3 regions of the Superficieibacter sp. genome follow, and region 3 is predicted to be linked to each of the others. Evidence: riboswitches for the same ligand, from Rfam matches in the RefSeq annotation. Region 3 holds a riboswitch; each other region holds the start of a gene.
What was found. A riboswitch is a leader RNA that binds a small molecule or an ion and turns the genes downstream of it on or off. The one in region 3 is predicted to bind thiamine pyrophosphate.
Positions count from the first base shown of each region.

Region 1: it holds a riboswitch for thiamine pyrophosphate, as region 3 does, so the genes downstream of both, thiB (thiamine ABC transporter substrate binding subunit) here and thiC (phosphomethylpyrimidine synthase ThiC) in region 3, are expected to answer to the same signal.
Region 2: it holds a riboswitch for thiamine pyrophosphate, as region 3 does, so the genes downstream of both, thiM (hydroxyethylthiazole kinase) here and thiC (phosphomethylpyrimidine synthase ThiC) in region 3, are expected to answer to the same signal.

Region 1 is NZ_DAMAPU010000007.1:128,149-134,033, forward strand. It holds gene thiQ (thiamine ABC transporter ATP-binding protein ThiQ) at 1-591, opposite strand, end outside; gene thiP (thiamine/thiamine pyrophosphate ABC transporter permease ThiP) at 575-2,185, opposite strand; gene thiB (thiamine ABC transporter substrate binding subunit) at 2,161-3,144, opposite strand; TPP riboswitch at 3,177-3,269, opposite strand; gene sgrR (HTH-type transcriptional regulator SgrR) at 3,306-4,961, opposite strand; gene sgrT (glucose uptake inhibitor SgrT) at 5,050-5,202, shown strand; gene RT197_RS14690 (sugar efflux transporter) at 5,307-5,885, shown strand, end outside.
Region 2 is NZ_DAMAPU010000005.1:54,001-59,885, reverse strand. It holds gene RT197_RS11475 (flagellar hook-length control protein FliK) at 1-318, shown strand, start outside; gene fliL (flagellar basal body-associated FliL family protein) at 324-806, shown strand; gene RT197_RS11465 (FliA/WhiG family RNA polymerase sigma factor) at 834-1,547, shown strand; gene motA (flagellar motor stator protein MotA) at 1,597-2,463, shown strand; gene lafU (putative lateral flagellar export/assembly protein LafU) at 2,463-3,455, shown strand; TPP riboswitch at 3,580-3,676, shown strand; gene thiM (hydroxyethylthiazole kinase) at 3,712-4,500, shown strand; gene thiD (bifunctional hydroxymethylpyrimidine kinase/phosphomethylpyrimidine kinase) at 4,497-5,297, shown strand; gene RT197_RS11440 (GntR family transcriptional regulator) at 5,481-5,885, shown strand, end outside.
Region 3 is NZ_DAMAPU010000023.1:4,542-10,426, reverse strand. It holds gene thiC (phosphomethylpyrimidine synthase ThiC) at 1-1,896, opposite strand; gene thiE (thiamine phosphate synthase) at 1-4, opposite strand, end outside; TPP riboswitch at 1,982-2,083, opposite strand; gene rsd (sigma D regulator) at 2,128-2,631, opposite strand; gene nudC (NAD(+) diphosphatase) at 2,730-3,503, shown strand; gene hemE (uroporphyrinogen decarboxylase) at 3,545-4,609, shown strand; gene nfi (deoxyribonuclease V) at 4,619-5,290, shown strand; gene RT197_RS21290 (YjaG family protein) at 5,333-5,885, shown strand, end outside.

The sequences.
Region 1 (5,885 bases), on a different contig from region 3:
CGCAATGCGCGCTGCATCTTCCACGCTGTGCGATACCATCAGCAGCGTCAGATGCTGGCGACGGCAGACGTCGCTCACTAACGTCAGCATTTCCTGACGCAGCGCCGGATCGAGCGCCGAAAACGGCTCATCAAGCAGCAGCACCGGCTGCTCGCGCACCAGGCAACGCGCCAGTGCCGCCCGCTGACGCTGACCGCCGGAAAGCTCTCCCGGCAGGCGCTCCAGCAGCGACTCAATGCCCATCTGGCTGGCGATCAACTGCAATTTCTGCCGCTGCGCCTCGCTAAGTTTCAGCCCCGGATGCAAACCCAGGCCAATATTCTGCCGCACCGTCAGATGGCTAAACAGATTATTTTCCTGAAACAGCATCGACACCGGACGGCGCGCGGGCGGCGTGTGAGTGTGAAGCTGATTTTCAATCAGGATGGTGCCGCTTTCCGGTTGCAGAAAACCGGCAATCAGATTGAGCAGCGTGCTTTTGCCCGCGCCGCTCGGTCCCAGCACCGCCACCTGTTCACCCTGCTTAAGCGACAGAGTGAAGCGCATCGGCAGATGCTGATAAAGCCAGATAACATCAGTAAGTTTCAGCATGGCGTCCCGGAAGTTTTTCAATAGCGGTAAAAAGCGCAAAGCACAGTAGCAGCAGGAGCAGCGCGGTTACGGCCCCTTCCTGGCTGCGGTAGGAGCCGATTTGCTGATACAGGTAAAACGGCAGCGTGCGGAAATCCTCATTGCCAAACAGCGCCACCACGCCAAAGTCGCCAATTGACAGTACGCAGGCAAAAGCCAGCGCCTGGGCCAGCGGGCGCTTCAGCGCACGCAGCTCCACCACTTTCAGGCGGGTAAAGCCTTCCATGCCCAGAGACTGGCACAGCAGGGTGTAACGGGCGGTGAGATCGCGCATCGGATTTTCCAGCACTTTCAGCGCGTAGGGAATGGCCATCAGCGCGTTGGTGAAAATAACGATGCCGTCTGCCGAACCCGGCAGGCCGATGCTGTTACTGAGCAGCAGAAAGAAGCCCGTCGCCAGCACGATACCGGGCATGGCGAGGATCAGCATCCCGGAAAGCTCCATCGCCTGACCCGCCAGCGGACGGGCGCGGGCGCGAAGCTCGCGGCTGCTCCACAGCAGCATTACGGTGAGGATCACGCAGAGCACGCCCGCTGCCAGCGCAATGCGCAGCGACGTCCACAGCGCCTGCCACATCGCGGGCTGGGCCAGCACGTCAGGCAAGTCGCGATTGAGTCCCTCAACGATCACCGCCAGCAACGGCGGTAACAGCAGCAGCAGGGCACCGACGATCAGCAGCGCGTCGGCAAGACGGCTGAAGCGTCGATCGTCGGGATCGCGCCAGCCCTGAAGATGCGAGTTTCCCACGGCAATCGCTTTGCTTAGCCGTTGGCTGAGCAGCACCAGTCCGAGGCAGCAGACCATCTGGATCAGCGCCAGCATTGCCGCGCGCCCGGGATCGTAATCAAAATTCAGCGCCTGATAGATCGCCAGTTCAATGGTCGTCGCCTGCGGCCCGCCGCCCAGCGACAGCACGGTGGCAAAGCTGGCGAAGCAGAGCATGAAAATCAGCGCGGCGATGGGGGGGATCTGGCGACGCAGCCACGGCCACTCGACCAGCCGGAAGAAGTCGTAACCGCGCATCCCCAGTTGCGCCGCCAGTTGCCGCTGCTCGCCGGGGATTTGCTCCAGCGCCTGAAGCAGCAGGCGGCTCGCCATCGGCAGATTAAAGAATACGTGCGCCAGCAGAATGCCCTGTAGTCCGTAGGGAGAAAAGGTCCACTCCAGCCCCAGCGCCTGAAACAGCGAGGCCAGCCAGCCCTGCCGCCCGTAGACGCTCAGAATGCCGAATACCGCGACCAGCACCGGCAGGATCAGGGTCATGGCGCACAGGCGCAGCAGCGCCAGCCTGCCGGGAAAGCGGCGGCGGTACAGCGCACGGGCCAGAAAGATCGCCGGAACCACCGACAGCAGCGCCGACAAAAACGCCTGCCAGAAGGAGAAGCGCACCACGTGCCACAGGTAGCTGTCCGCAAACAGCGTGCGCCAGGCCGCCTGCGGCGCGCTGAACCACAAGGCCAGGAATGCCGCCAGCGCGACCGCCACCATCAGGGTGGCGGCACTCAGACCCGGCAGCATCCAGCCCGGAATTAGCGGCTGACGGCGCGTTGCCACTGGCTAATCCATGACTGACGGTCGGCTGCGACCTGTTGCGGGGTAAATTCCAGCGTGGTTTTGGGTTTCGCCAGCGCGGCAAACCCGTCCGGCAGGGTGACGTCAGCGACCGGATACATCCAGTTACCGGTCGGAATGGCGTTCTGGAAAGCAGGCGAAACCATAAAGGTGAGGAACTTTTTCGCCAGTTCCGGCTGCTTGCTGGCTGCGGTGCGCGCGGCGACCTCAACCTGCAAATAGTGGCCTTCGGCAAAATCCGCCGCCGCATACTGGTCTTTTTTCTCTTCGATGATGTGATAGGCCGGGGAAGTGGTGTAGCTCAGCACCAGGTCGCTCTCACCTTTCAGGAACAGGCCGTAGGCTTCGCTCCAGCCTTTGGTGACGGTGACGGTTTTCGCCGCCAGTTTCTGCCAGGCTTCCGGGGTTTTATCGCCGTAGACTTTTTGCATCCACAACAGCAGGCCCAGACCCGGCGTGCTGGTACGCGGATCTTCATAAATTACCCGCCATTTCTGGTCACTTTCTACCAGTTCCTTCAGGCTTTTCGGCGGGTTTTTCAGTTTGTTTTTATCGTAGACGAAGGCGAAATAGCCATAATCGAACGGCACGAAGGTGTCGTTGTTCCAGCCGCCAGGCACCTTGACCGCGCTTGCCGGGACGTCGCTTTTGGCAAACAGTTTGGTCTGGGTGGCGGCTTCCAGCAGGTTGTTGTCCAGCCCCAGCACTACGTCAGCTTTGCTGTTTTTGCCTTCCATGCGCAGACGATTAAGCAGCGATACGCCGTCCTCCAGCGTCACGAATTTCAGTTCGCACTGGCAGTCGGCTTCAAAGGCTTTTTTGACCACCGGCCCCGGTCCCCAGTCTGCGGAGAAAGAGTCGTAGGTATAGACGGTAAGAACAGGTTTAGCGAAAACGGGCGCGGCGACCAGCGCCAGCAACGGCAGATATTTTTTCAACACTTTGCACCTCAGTCGATGGGTGGCAAAGGATTTTGAGCACCAGCCTCAAATCCCTTCGCCGGCATTATCCGGATCAGGTTCGACGGGTATTTTCTCAGCCTTACGCGGCACCCCGTTGAGAACGTCATCAGTGTAATAATTTTGTGAGTTTTCTGAAAGCTTTATGGTTCCGGCGGCGCAAACCAGGCCGATTTAAAATCGAACCAGCCCAGCGTGTTCATGCGCAGACCGCGCATACTGCGCTGTCCCTGAATGATTAGCCAGTGGTGGATCAGCGGCACGATGGCCTGGCTGGTCAGTAACTGCTGGCACCAGACTGCCAAATCCATTTCACCCGCGTGCCAGCGCGTGGCGTCTTTCTGCCAGTCGATGGGAATGCAGTGCTGGATCAACGGTACTTCATACAGGTGCGAGAAAAGCGAGAAATCGAGCGGCAGGGTAAAATTGGCGCTGTTGAGCCAGATGTCGCTGATTGCATCGCCCCGGTGCCATTCATCATAGTCCACCTCGTTGATGTCCAGTTTTACCCCGTGCTCCGCCAGCAACCGCGCCATAATCTGCGCAATAATATGATGTTCGACGTGATCGCGGTAATAGGTCATCGTCACCGCTTCCAGGCCCGCCGGTTTTTCGCAGCGTTCACTGTGAGCGTGATGCCAGCGCGGCAGCAGTCCATAGGCCGGGAACCAGCGGTATTTATAACTATCTTCAGCGTGATAAAGGAGGCTGGCGGGGGCAAGGATATAGCTTAGCCACTGGCGCACCGCCATGTTTGACCCGCGCGGCGAGCGGGCATCGAACAGCAGATAGTAGCAACCCTCTTCGAGACGACTCTCTACCGCTTTTTCCCCGTCCGGCGATCCCTCCAGCATCAGGCTGCCGTTAAGTTCTTCGCTAAGATCCGGCAGCACCCAGACATTCACCTCATCAATCAGCGCCCGGTAGCCAAAATAGTCGTCGAACGCGTGAATTTTCAGCTGGTTCTGGTTATTGCGCCCGACGGCGTAGGGGCCGGTGCCAATCGGCTGGCTGGCGAAGCGGCTCATCGTTTCCCACTCGCGGGGCAAAATCATGGCCGGCGTATTTCCCAGCAGCCAGGGCAGCCAGCGGTCCGGCTGGCTGAGATGAATATCCAGCGTCCAGGCGGTGGGGGAGTGAATGCGGGTGATGTGCGCATACAGCGGCTGGGGGTTGATTCGGCTGAGCGAGGCGATGACATCCTCCATCTCCAGTTCGCGCCCGTGATGAAAATGAATGCCGGGACGTAAAAAAAATCGCCAGTGCAACGGAGAAATTTGCTGCCAGTGGTGGGCAATGTCCGGTTCCAGTTCCCCGTTTTCCTCATTTATACGCGTCAGCGCGCTAAAGATTTGTCGCGCCATATGGGTTTCTGAACGGCGCAGCGCGCTGCCGGGAAGCAGATTTTTCATCGGCCGATAGTAGAGCACGCGCAGAATATGCCGCCCCTGACGGAAGCTGCGCCCAAGATGGGAGACCAGCATCTGGCGGACAGTGGCTTTATCGCCCACCAGCTGGACCAACTGGTCGATACGATCCTGCTCCAGCAGGTCTTCCGCCCGCTGCTGCTGGAGCGCCAGCCCGGTATACAGGAACGTCAGGCGCGAGCGCTTGCCGCGTCCGGCCTCGGCTTCCCAGGTCAGCCAGCCGCGGGCCTGCATGGTATTCAGCAGGGTGCGCATATGCCGCCGCGAGCAGCTCAGCAGTTCTGCCAGCTCGTTCAGGGTGGTCTCCTGCGATTTGCCGTCGCAGCATTGCCACAGGCGGATGAATTGTTGTTGTAGACGGCCAGAGGACATAAAAGAGGAACTCCCGCTAAAAACCCAGCAATTTATTTATCCCCATATTAAGACAATAATCATCAGCGATGAAGCAAGGAGGTGGAATATGAAGGGGTCTTTCATTCGTCAGTTTTATCTGCGCTATTTTATTGCGACACAGGGAGTGTCCTGGCTGGCCCGTCAGAGCGCACTACAGCGGCTCCGGTTGCTTGAGGAACTGATGCAGTGGGACGTTACAGACCGGACCTCTGAAAACTGATTTGCAGACATCATGTGTGACTGAGTATTGGTGTAAAATCACCCGCCAGCAGATTATTTCTGCTGGCTTTTTTCGTTTTCATTCTTGTGCGTAAGGGACTTTTCATGCTCTGGGTAATGACGATGGCACGGCGGCTCAACGGAATTTATGCCGCATTTATGATCGCAGCGTTTATGGTAGGTATCGCCGGGGCGCTACAGGCTCCAACGCTCAGTTTGTTTCTGAACCGCGAAGTGGGGGCCGAACCGTTTTGGGTCGGTTTTTTTTACACCGTTAACGCCATTGCCGGGATACTGATTAGCCTGCTGCTGGCAAAGCGCTCCGACAGCCAGGGCGACCGGCGAAAACTGATTGTCTTCTGCTGCCTGTTGGCGGTCGTCAATGCGCTGCTGTTTGCGTTTAACCGCCACTACCTGACGCTCATTACCTGCGGGGTATTGCTCAGTTCGATAGCCAGCTGTGTAATGCCGCAGCTATTTGCCCTTGCGCGGGAATATGCCGATCGTTCTGCCCGCGAAGTCGTGATGTTCAGTTCGATAATGCGTGCTCAGCTCTCGCTGGCGTGGGTTATCGGCCCACCGCTGGCCTTTATGCTGGCGCTGAACTACGGCTTTACCACCATGTTTATCACCGCGGCCGGTATTTTCGCCGTCAGCCTGGTGCTGATTGCGCTATGGCTGCCG
Region 2 (5,885 bases), on a different contig from region 3:
ACGATTCGACTTGATCCTCCGGCATTAGGGAAGCTGGAAATCTCTATCCAGATCGATGCGGGAAAATTAGCTGTCCATATCGGTGCCTCTCAGGCGGATGTTTGCCGCTCATTACAGCAACTGAGTGACAACCTGCGCCAGCAACTGACAGAGCAGAATTTTGTTCAGGTACAGGTTCAGGTTTCCCCGGATGGTCAGTCGCAGCAGCAAGATCGCCGTCAGGGTTCCGGTCGACAGCCACAGATTATCTCAGCCATTGAGCCTGAGAATGAAGATAACCATTTCAAACAGAACGACTCTGTTTTAATTAAAGTGTAATAGAAATGAAAAAAATAATCTTAGCCGGAATATTCAGTGCAGTGACTGCTGCAATTGTGGGCGGCGGTGTCGCATGGGGTGTCATTCATTACATGCAAAATTCTTCTTCAGTGGCGGCGAGTAATACAGAGAGCAGGCCTCAGGTTGAGGAAGTAAAAGTGAAAGACGGGAGTAAGAGTCTCTTTGTTTCACTGCCTGAGTCTGTTGTGACGTTACATGATGACGAAAATGACAATCATTATATGCTGGTAGAGTTGGCGATGGTGGCTGATGACGAACAAAACTCAAAGAGAATCCTCGCAGATGAGCCGCTGTATCAAAGTATTGTTGTGTCAACATTATCAGAAATGAAATATGAAAATGTAAGAACGTTAAAAATCAGTGACATTAAAGAAATATTGCTTAACACCATGAATAAAGAAGTTCAGGCCAGGGGTATACCCATTCCCTGGTCGGATATTTTAGTGAAGAAAGTTGTGTTCCAGTAATATTGGCGAAGGTTCGGAAATAATACGATGCAAGTAGCCTACGATATGCAGGAATTTCAGGCATTGCCTTCATTGACGCCAGAGGAAGAGAACCATTATCTACAGGCTTATCTTCCGTTGGTGCGTAAAGTGGTGCGTCAGCTTGCACCGCAGTGTACCGCAGTCATGGACAGGCAAGATATGGAACAGGTTGCGCTTATGGGGTTACTGAGCGCAATTCGTCGTTACGGCCTGCCCGATGAAGGTTTTGGCGGATACGCCGCGCAGCGTATTCGTGGGGCAATTCTTGATGAACTCAGAAGCCTTGACTGGCGGCCGCGCCAGTTGCGGCAAAAGTTCCATCATATCAATGATGTTATTCGTGCACTCAGGCGAACGCTTGGCCGCGATCCGCAGACCCAGGAGCTGGAAGCTGAAGGGGTCACCGCTGCCGATTATCGAGAATATCTTAGTCTTGAAGGCGCAAATACGCTCGCCAGTCTGGATGAACTCCTTTGCAGCGATGACCGTTCTTTACCGCTTCAGGGGCGCAAACTCGAAGAGCAGGTGATGACTCAGCATATGCTGAGTAAGGCCCTGACACAGTTATCAGAAAAAGAAAGACACATTCTTTCTTTGTATTACCAGCAGGATATGAACTTAAAAGAAATATCACTGGTGCTGGGTTTGACAGAGGCAAGGATTTGTCAGTTGAACAAAAAAATTGCCGAAAAACTCAAAGAGTATTTCTTTCAGAGTTGAATTTTATTGAATAAATATGAGCCTGATAGTCGGGCTCGCAGAGGATATCATGCAAAAAATATTTGGTTTATTCGTTGTTCTTGGTTGCGTGTTTGGTGGCTATTTTGAATCAGGTGGTCAACTTGTTGCTATTTGGCAGCCTGCGGAAATTGTTATTATTTTAGGTGCCGGATTTGGTGCGATGATTATTGGCAATCCTCTGCATGTGTTAAAAGAAATTGTTCACCAGATTAAAGGTGTTTTAACTAAAAAGAATATGGGGCCGGAGTTTCAGCGCCAGTTGTTAATGTGTCTTTATGAACTTCTGGAAATGGTACAGTCCGGGGGGCTACGTGTTCTTGACCAACATATTGAACAACCGGAAGAGAGTCTGTTATTTCAGAAACATCCTCTGATCCTCAAACAAAAACGTCTGGTGGCTTTTATCTCAGATAACTTTCGATTGATGGCAATGGGTAAAATTGAGGCGCATGAACTCGAAGGGATTATCGATCAGGAACTGGCTGCGGTAGAAGATGAATTGATGGCGCCATCGCGTTCTCTGGCGCGTACAGCTGAAGCTATGCCCGGGTTTGGTATCTGTGCTGCGGTGCTGGGGATTATTATCACCATGCAGTCCATTGATGGCTCCATTGCCCTGATTGGTTTAAAAGTGGCGGCGGCGCTGGTGGGAACATTCCTTGGGGTCTTTTTCTGTTACTGCTTTATGGACCCACTGGCGAACGCCATGGAGCAACAGGCGCGTGCGGAACACTCACTGCTGGAATGTGTGCGTACTGTACTGGTTGCTCAGGCAGGGGGAAAACCGACGCTGCTGGCTGTGGATGCTGGACGTAAGCTCCTGCATCTTGCCTCCAAACCGACCTTTGCGAATCTGGACGCGTGGGTTAATGCGATGCTGGAGACAGAGGAATAATGCGCCAATCGAACAGACGCGGTCGGGATCAAAAGACCACGATTATCCGGCGGCAAATAAAAAAGAGCCACGGCGGTCATCATGGGGGAGCATGGAAAGTGGCCTTTGCGGATTTTACCCTGGCGATGATGGCGCTGTTTATGACCCTGTGGATTGTTAACAGCGTCAGTAAAAAAGATCGTGAAAGTATTGTTGCAGCGCTTCATGGACACTCCATTTTTAATGGCGGGGGTATCGCTCCGCTCAACAACCTGGGTAAGAAACATATTGTTAATGGCACTAACAGCCGGGGAAATAAGCAAGGGGCCAACAGCGATAAAGTGCTGAGCGCCCGGGTCGATGAGGATAGCGCCAAAAAAGCGCTGGACACGACGAAGAAAATGGCGCTGTTGAAACAGAAATCTGTCAGAGAATTGGGTGAACTGGCAACCAGCATTAACGATATTGCGCTCAGGGCGCATATGGAATCTAACCTTGAGATGGAAATTGTGCCACAAGGTCTGCGCATCCTGATCAAAGACAATAAGAATCGCAGTATGTTTGAACGGGGAAGCGCCAAAATCATGCCGTTCTTCAGCGCGTTGCTCACCGAACTGACGCCCATTTTTGACTCTCTGGATAATAAAATCATTATCACGGGCCACACGGACGCGATGCAGTATAAGCAGAATGCCTACAACAACTGGAACCTCTCCGGTGACCGGGCGCTGTCGGCCAGGCGGGTGCTGGAACAGGCGGGGATGCCAACGGACAAAGTGATGCAGGTGAGTGCAATGGCCGACCAAATGCTGCTGGATACCAAAGATCCTACCGGTGCTAATAATCGCCGTATCGAAATTATGGTGCTCACTCAGTCAGCCTCCGACACGCTGTATCAGTTCTTTGGCGCGCAAGGAGAGAAAATTGTCAAGCCAATAGCCAGCCAACTGGAGGCGGGCGAAAAGCCACATATTGCGCTACCTGCGTTGAAAATACAAAACAAGCACGGATGAAGGAGCACACCCCGTCGTTTTTTCTTATGGCTATTTAATTTTACCTTGTTTAAATAGCCTTACAGTACAAACTTGCATCACCAGGCGACTTCCCCTAAGCTGGTCATTAATAAAGAAATGTAATCTACATGACTCGGGGTGCCCTTCTGCGTGAAGGCTGAGAAATACCCGTATTACCTGATCTGGATAATGCCAGCGTAGGGAAGTCTGACTCCTGTACAGAAGTCCTTCTTCAGCGTCTGGCAGGAGCATAACTATGCAACCTGACCTGCACAGCCGCACCGCTGCGGCGCACGCGTTACCTCTTTTCCGTCGTCGTTCCCCGCTTGTTCACTGCATGACAAATGACGTCGTGCAAACCTTTACCGCCAACGTCCTGCTGGCGCTGGGCGCATCCCCGGCGATGGTGATTGATGCGCAGGAGGCCGCGCAGTTTGCGGCAATCGCCGATGCGCTGCTGATAAACGTCGGCACCCTGACCGAAGAGCGCGCGCAGGCCATGCGGGCGGCGGTCATCAGCGCCAGCGCCGCGCAAAAACCCTGGACTCTCGATCCGGTGGCGGTCGGTGCACTGACCCTGCGCAGCCGCTTTTGCCATGAGCTGTTAACGCTGCGGCCCGCCGCCATTCGCGGTAATGCGTCGGAGATCCTTGCCCTCGCCGGAGCCAGCGCGGGCGGACGCGGAGTGGATACCACCGACACGGCAGCGGCGGCGCTGCCTGCTGCTCAGGATCTGGGGCGGTCGTTCTCGACGATTGTGGTCGTGACGGGCGAAGTGGATTACATCACCGACGGTCAGCGCACGCTGGCGGTCAGCGGCGGTAATGCGCTGATGACCCGCGTGGTGGGTACCGGCTGCGCGCTCTCCGCCGTGGTTGCCGCCAGCGGTGCGCTACCCGGTGACCGGCTTAGCAACGTGGCCTCTGCCTGCGCCTGGTTCAAACAGGCCGGATCGCAGGCTGCCGGACACAGCGGCGGCCCCGGCAGTTTTATTCCGGCCTTTCTTGATGCGCTGTGGACGCTGGAAGGGGAGGTGCAGGCATGAAACGAATCAACGCATTAACCATTGCCGGAACCGATCCCAGCGGCGGCGCGGGCATTCAGGCCGATCTGAAAACCTTCTCGGCGCTCGGCGCTTACGGCTGTTCGGTTATTACCGCGCTGGTGGCGCAGAATACCCGTGGCGTACAGTCGGTGTATCGCATCGAGCCGGATTTCGTCGCCGCGCAGCTTGATTCGGTCTTCAGCGATGTGCGCATCGATACCACCAAAATTGGGATGCTGGCGGAAACCGATATCGTTGAGGCGGTAGCGGAGCGTCTTCAGCGCTACCAGATCAAAAACGTAGTGCTGGATACGGTCATGCTGGCAAAAAGCGGCGATCCGCTGCTTTCTGCGTCGGCGGTCGCCACTCTGCGCAGCCGTCTGCTGCCGCAGGTTTCACTGATCACCCCCAACCTGCCGGAAGCCGCCGCGCTGCTGGATGCGCCTCATGCCCGCACCGAGCGGGAAATGCTGGAACAGGGCCGGGCGTTGCTGGCGCTGGGCTGCGGTGCGGTGCTGATGAAAGGCGGGCATCTCGACGACGCCGAAAGCCCGGACTGGCTGTTTACCCCTGACGGCGAACAGCGGTTTACCGCCCCGCGGGTGAATACCAAAAACACCCACGGCACCGGCTGCACGCTTTCTGCGGCGCTGGCCGCGCTGCGCCCGCGCCATTCCCGTTGGGCCGACACGGTGCAGCAGGCCAAAAGCTGGCTTTCTGCGGCGCTGGCGCAGGCCGATACGCTGGAGGTCGGGGAGGGAATTGGCCCGGTGCATCATTTTCACGCGTGGTGGTAGGCATTCGGCTCCCGGCGACTGATTAACCCGGCAAATGTGTGGGTATCCCCGGCACCTGCGACGGGGGCAGCCAATATCAGGATGAGCGCGGGCCGGGTAAGCACGGGCTGGCGGTCAAGAAAATGCTCAGATTTTGACGCGCGTGATATACTGCCAGCAGACCCGGACATGGAAAAAAGACAAATGGAACAAGCGCATATCCAGCTGATTGAGCAGCTAAATGAGCGAATGACGGCGGCGGATAATACACCGCTGTACCTGAAATTTGCCGAGACGATAAAAAATGCCGTGCGCAGCGGCGGGCTGGCGCACGGCAATATTTTGCCTGGCGAGCGCGATCTCAGCCAGTTGACCGGCGTTTCGCGCATTACCGTGCGCAAGGCTATGCAAACCCTGGAAGAAGAGGGCGTCGTGACGCGGGCGCGAGGCTACGGGACGCAAATCAATAATATCTTTGAATATTCGCTGAAGGAGGCGCGCGGCTTTTCCCAACAGGTGGTGCTGCTCGGCAAAAAGCCGGATACCCTGTGGGTGAATAAGCGTATCGTTCCCTGCCCGGAAGAGGTGGCGCAGCGGCTGGCGATTGAG
Region 3 (5,885 bases):
TCATACTTCCTCCTGACGCAGGTAGATCTCGCCGCCTTTTGCGCGGAAGCTGTTGGACATTTCCGCCATGCCGGATTCCTGCTCCTGCTTCGCCGCAAAATCACGGACTTCCTGGCTGATTTTCATTGAGCAGAATTTCGGTCCGCACATTGAACAGAAGTGCGCCACTTTGCCGGATTCCTGCGGCAGGGTTTCATCGTGATAAGCGCGGGCAGTGAACGGGTCGAGCGCGAGGTTAAACTGATCTTCCCAGCGGAATTCGAAGCGCGCTTTTGACATGGCGTTGTCGCGGATTTGTGCTCCCGGATGCCCCTTCGCCAGATCCGCCGCGTGAGCCGCAATTTTGTAAGTGATCAGCCCCTGCTTCACGTCTTCTTTGTTCGGCAGGCCGAGGTGTTCTTTTGGGGTGACGTAGCACAGCATCGCGCAGCCGAACCAGCCAATCATCGCCGCGCCAATGCCGGAAGTGAAGTGGTCGTAGCCCGGCGCGATATCGGTAGTCAACGGTCCCAGCGTATAAAACGGCGCTTCATGGCAGTGCTCCAGCTCTTCCGTCATATTGCGGCGGATCATCTGCATCGGCACATGGCCCGGACCTTCAATCATTACCTGCACATCATATTCCCAGGCGATTTTAGTCAGTTCACCCAGCGTATGCAGTTCAGCAAACTGCGCCTCGTCGTTGGCATCCTGAATCGAGCCGGGACGCAGGCCGTCGCCGAGCGACAGGGAAACGTCGTAGGCAGCGCAGATTTCACAGATGTCACGAAAGCGCTCGTAGAGGAAGTTTTCCCGGTGATGGGAGAGGCACCATTTCGCCATGATCGAGCCACCGCGCGAGACAATGCCGGTCAGCCTTTTGGCGGTCATCGGCACATAGCGCAGCAGCACGCCTGCGTGAATGGTGAAGTAGTCCACACCCTGTTCCGCCTGCTCCAGTAAGGTGTCGCGGAAAGCTTCCCAGGTCAGATCTTCAGCGATGCCGTTGACCTTCTCCAGCGCCTGGTAGATCGGCACTGTACCGATAGGCACCGGGCTGTTGCGCAGGATCCACTCGCGGGTTTCGTGAATATAGCGTCCGGTGGAGAGGTCCATCACCGTGTCCGCGCCCCAGCGCGTAGACCACACCAGTTTTTCCACTTCTTCCTCAATCGAGGAGGTCACCGCCGAGTTGCCGATATTGGCGTTCACTTTCACCAGGAAATTGCGCCCGATGATCATCGGTTCGGATTCCGGGTGATTGATGTTGGCCGGAATAATTGCCCGTCCGGCGGCAACTTCATCGCGGACGAATTGCGGGGTGATATTCTCCGGCAGGCGTGCGCCAAAGCCCTGACCCGGATGTTGTTGACGCAGCACTTCACTGCGGATGCGCTCGCGTCCCATATTTTCGCGGATGGCGATAAACTCCATCTCCGGCGTCACGATGCCCCGACGCGCGTAGTGCAACTGGGTTACGCATTTGCCGCTCTTCGCCCGTTTCGGGGTTAGCAGGCCGCTGAAGCGCAGTTCGTCCAGACCGTCATCCGCTAGCCGCGCTTTGGTGTACGCGGAGCTACGGTCGGACAGTTCTTCACTGTCATCCCGCGCATCAATCCACGGCTGGCGCAGCTTTGCCAGGCCTTGCTGGACGTTGATTTTGACGTCGGGATCGCCATACGGACCGGAGGTATCGTAGACCGGGACGGCTTCGTTCTCTTCAAACTGCGGGTTGTCTTTAGCGCCGCCGATAAGCGTCGGGCTAAGCGCAATCTCACGCATCGGGATACGGATATCTGGCCGGGAGCCGGTGATGTAAATGCGCGTGGAGTTAGGGAAGGCGGTGCCTTCAAGGGTATCAATGAAACGTTGTGCGTGCTCGCGTTGTTCGCGGCGGGTCAGTTTAGTGGCAGACATAGCTCATTCCAGAAAGTTAAGGACGTGGCTTGTCAGACAACGGATGGAGTAATGGATGTACTTTGCCCGTAAAGGCAAAGCCAAAAGCAGAATTACTCTTGTTCCCTTCGCAGGTATTAACCTGATCAGGTTCCGCGGATCCCGAATGAACGGTCTCAGCCTAAAATAGGCACTCCGACAAGAAAAACCCCCGCAGGGGTGTATACAAATTACGCGTTAATGTTTAAGAACTCAAGCAGGTCGTGCGACGTTGCTTTCGTCATTGGCGCTTTCACTCAGGTTGTAATCAAACGCCAGTTGGATCAGTTTATCTTCCAGCGTAAAGCGTGCCGCCAGCGCTTCACCAATAGCGGAGAGCGCCTGCTGAAACTCGAGGCAGTTATCATGATCGATAGCGCTTTCAAGACTGGAATCGTAGTAACCCATGATTTCCTGAGTGTTAGCTTCCAGTTGCGGATACAGTTTGGTGGCGGCGATAAGTGGGCTTGCCCCTTCCATTTCATTGACAATGCGTTCATAAATACTGAAATGACCGGCGGAAAGATAATCAACGAGGTTATGGCAGAAATCATCAAGCGCTTTTTCGTCGAGTTGGGTGATGGATTCTTTGCCTGGCTTAAGGCCCACAAGGTTGTAGTACGTCACAAGCAACTGCTTGCGCACCTGTAGCCAGCGATCGACGAGGTCATTACTTCCCCCAACGCGCTCCGTTAGTCTTTCCAGGTGGTTTAGCATAAATGACCCCGTAAAATTAAGATTAGAAAAATTGTTCACTAAAGATGTGAAAATAATGTTACCAACATGCCAGTGAAACTAAGGTTGTGCAAGTGATTATGGACCGTATTATCGAGAAGTCAGATTGCGGCTGGTGGATAGTCAGCCATGAACAAAAATTATGGCTGCCCACCGGAGAATTACCACACGGCGAGGCAGGAAATTTTGATCTTGTGGGTCAGCGCGCACTCCATATCGGCGAATGGGAAGGCGAAGCGGTATGGCTGGTGCAGCAGGGGCGTCGTCATGAGATGGGATCGGTGCGTCAGGTCATCACTCAGGATGCCGGATTATTCCAGTTGGCCGGGCGCGGCGTGCAGCTTGCCGAATTTTACCGCTCGCATAAATTCTGCGGCTACTGTGGTCATGCCATGCATCCCAGCAAGACCGAATGGGCGATGCTGTGCAGCCATTGTCGCGAACGCTACTACCCACAAATCGCGCCGTGCATCATCGTGGCGATACGTCGCGGCGACGCCATTTTGCTGGCCCAGCACACGCGCCATCGCAACGGCGTTTATACCGTGCTGGCGGGCTTCACTGAAGTGGGCGAAACGCTGGAGCAAACCGTCGCCCGCGAGGTCATGGAAGAGAGCGGCATTACCGTGAAAAATCTGCGCTATGTGACCTCCCAGCCGTGGCCGTTCCCCCAGTCGTTGATGACTGCATTTATGGCCGAATACGATAGCGGCGAAATCGTCATCGACCCGAAAGAGTTGCTGGATGCAGGCTGGTATCGCTATGACAACTTGCCGCTGCTGCCTGAGGCGGGAACCGTGGCGAGACGCCTGATCGAAGATACCGTGGCATTGTGTCGGGCAGAGGACGCCTAGTTTCTTATATACTGTCCGGCATAACGTAAAAGGAAATCATAATGACCGAACTGAAGAACGATCGTTACCTGCGCGCGCTGCAACGTCAGCCTGTTGATGTCACACCGGTATGGATGATGCGCCAGGCCGGGCGCTATTTGCCGGAATATAAAGCGACGCGCGCCCAGGCGGGCGATTTTATGTCGCTGTGCAAAAACGCTGAGCTGGCCTGTGAAGTCACCCTGCAACCGCTGCGCCGCTATAAGCTGGATGCGGCGATCCTCTTCTCGGATATCCTGACCATCCCGGACGCGATGGGGCTGGGTCTGTATTTTGAAGCTGGCGAAGGCCCGCGTTTCACCTCGCCCATTACCTGCAAAGCCGACGTCGACAAACTGCCGGTGCCCGATCCTGAACTGGAGCTGGGCTACGTTATGAACGCTGTACGCACCATTCGCCGCGCGTTAAAAGGCGAGGTGCCGCTAATCGGTTTTTCCGGCAGCCCGTGGACGCTGGCAACCTACATGGTCGAAGGCGGCAGCAGTAAAGCCTTTACCGTTATCAAAAAGATGATGTATGCCGAACCGCAAACGCTGCATCTGTTGCTTGATAAGCTGGCGAAAAGCGTCACTTCGTACCTGAATGCGCAAATCAAAGCAGGCGCACAGTCGGTGATGATTTTTGATACCTGGGGCGGCGTGTTGACCGGGCGCGACTACCAGCAGTTCTCGCTTTATTACATGCATAAAATTGTCGATGGTCTGCTGCGTGAAAACGAAGGCCGACGCGTGCCGGTGACGCTGTTTACCAAAGGCGGCGGTCAGTGGCTGGAAGCGATTGCTGAAACCGGCTGCGACGCGCTGGGCCTCGACTGGACGACTGATATTGCCGATGCGCGCCGTCGCGTCGGCGACAAAGTAGCATTACAGGGCAACATGGACCCGTCGATGCTTTATGCCTCTCCTGAACGCATTGAAGAGGAAGTGGCGACTATACTTGCAGGTTTCGGCCAGGGTGAAGGCCACGTCTTCAATCTTGGTCACGGCATCCATCAGGATGTCCCACCGGAACATGCAGGCGTATTTGTCGAGGCGGTTCACCGTCTCTCTGCGCCTTACCACAAGTAAGGAGTTGTTATGGATCTGGCGTCACTACGTGCTCAACAATTAGAGCTTGCCTCATCGGTTATCCGGGAAGATCGCCTTGAAAAAGATCCGCCGCAGCTGATCGCCGGGGCGGATGTCGGATTCGAGCAGGGCGGAGAGGTGACGCGGGCCGCGATGGTGCTGCTAAAATATCCTTCGCTGGAACTGGTTGAGCATCAGGTGGCGCGTATCGCCACCACAATGCCGTACATTCCCGGCTTCCTTTCGTTTCGCGAATATCCCGCGCTGATGGCGGCGTGGGAAATGCTATCGCAAAAGCCGGATCTGCTGTTCGTGGATGGCCACGGTATTTCCCATCCGCGTCGTCTGGGCGTTGCCAGCCATTTTGGCCTGCTGGTGGACGTGCCGACGATTGGCGTGGCGAAAAAACGCCTGTGCGGCAAATTCGGGCCGCTTAGTGAGGAACCGGGCGCGCTGGCACCGCTGATGGACAAAGGCGAGCAGCTCGCGTGGGTCTGGCGCAGCAAGGCGCGCTGTAATCCGTTGTTCGTTGCGACCGGTCATCGGGTCAGCACCGATACCGCGCTGGCATGGGTACAGCGCTGCACGAAAGGCTACCGCCTGCCGGAGCCGACGCGCTGGGCCGATGCGGTAGCGTCGCAACGCACCGCCTTTGTGCGATGGCAGGAAATTAACCGCTGATTCAGGTAAACTGCCGCTAATTTCCGAATTCGAGAACTCATCATGCTACAAAACCCGATTCATCTGCGGCTGGAAAAGCTGGAAAGCTGGCAGCACACTACGTTTATGGCCTGTTTGTGCGAGCGTATGTACCCTAATTACGCGATGTTTTGCCAGCAGACCGAGTTTGCCGATCCGCTTCTCTACCGCCGTCTTGTTGATTTGGTCTGGGAAACGCTGACGGTCAAAGACGCAAAGGTGAATTTCGACAGTCAGCTCGAAAAGCTGGAAGAAGCCATTCCGGTGGCGGACGATTACGATCTGTACGGCGTTTATCCCGCCATTGATGCCTGCGTCGCGTTGAGCGAACTTATTCACTCGCGCCTGAGCGGTGAAACGCTGGAGCACGCTATTGAGGTCAGTAAGGCGTCAATCACTACCGTTGCGATGCTTGAAATGACCCAGGCCGGTCGCGAAATGACCGATGAAGAGCTGAAAGAAAACCCGGCGGTAGAGCAGGAATGGGATATTCAGTGGGAGATTTTCCGCCTTCTTGCCGACTGCGAAGAGCGCGATATCGAGCTGATCAAAGGGCTGCGCGCGGACCTGCGCGAGG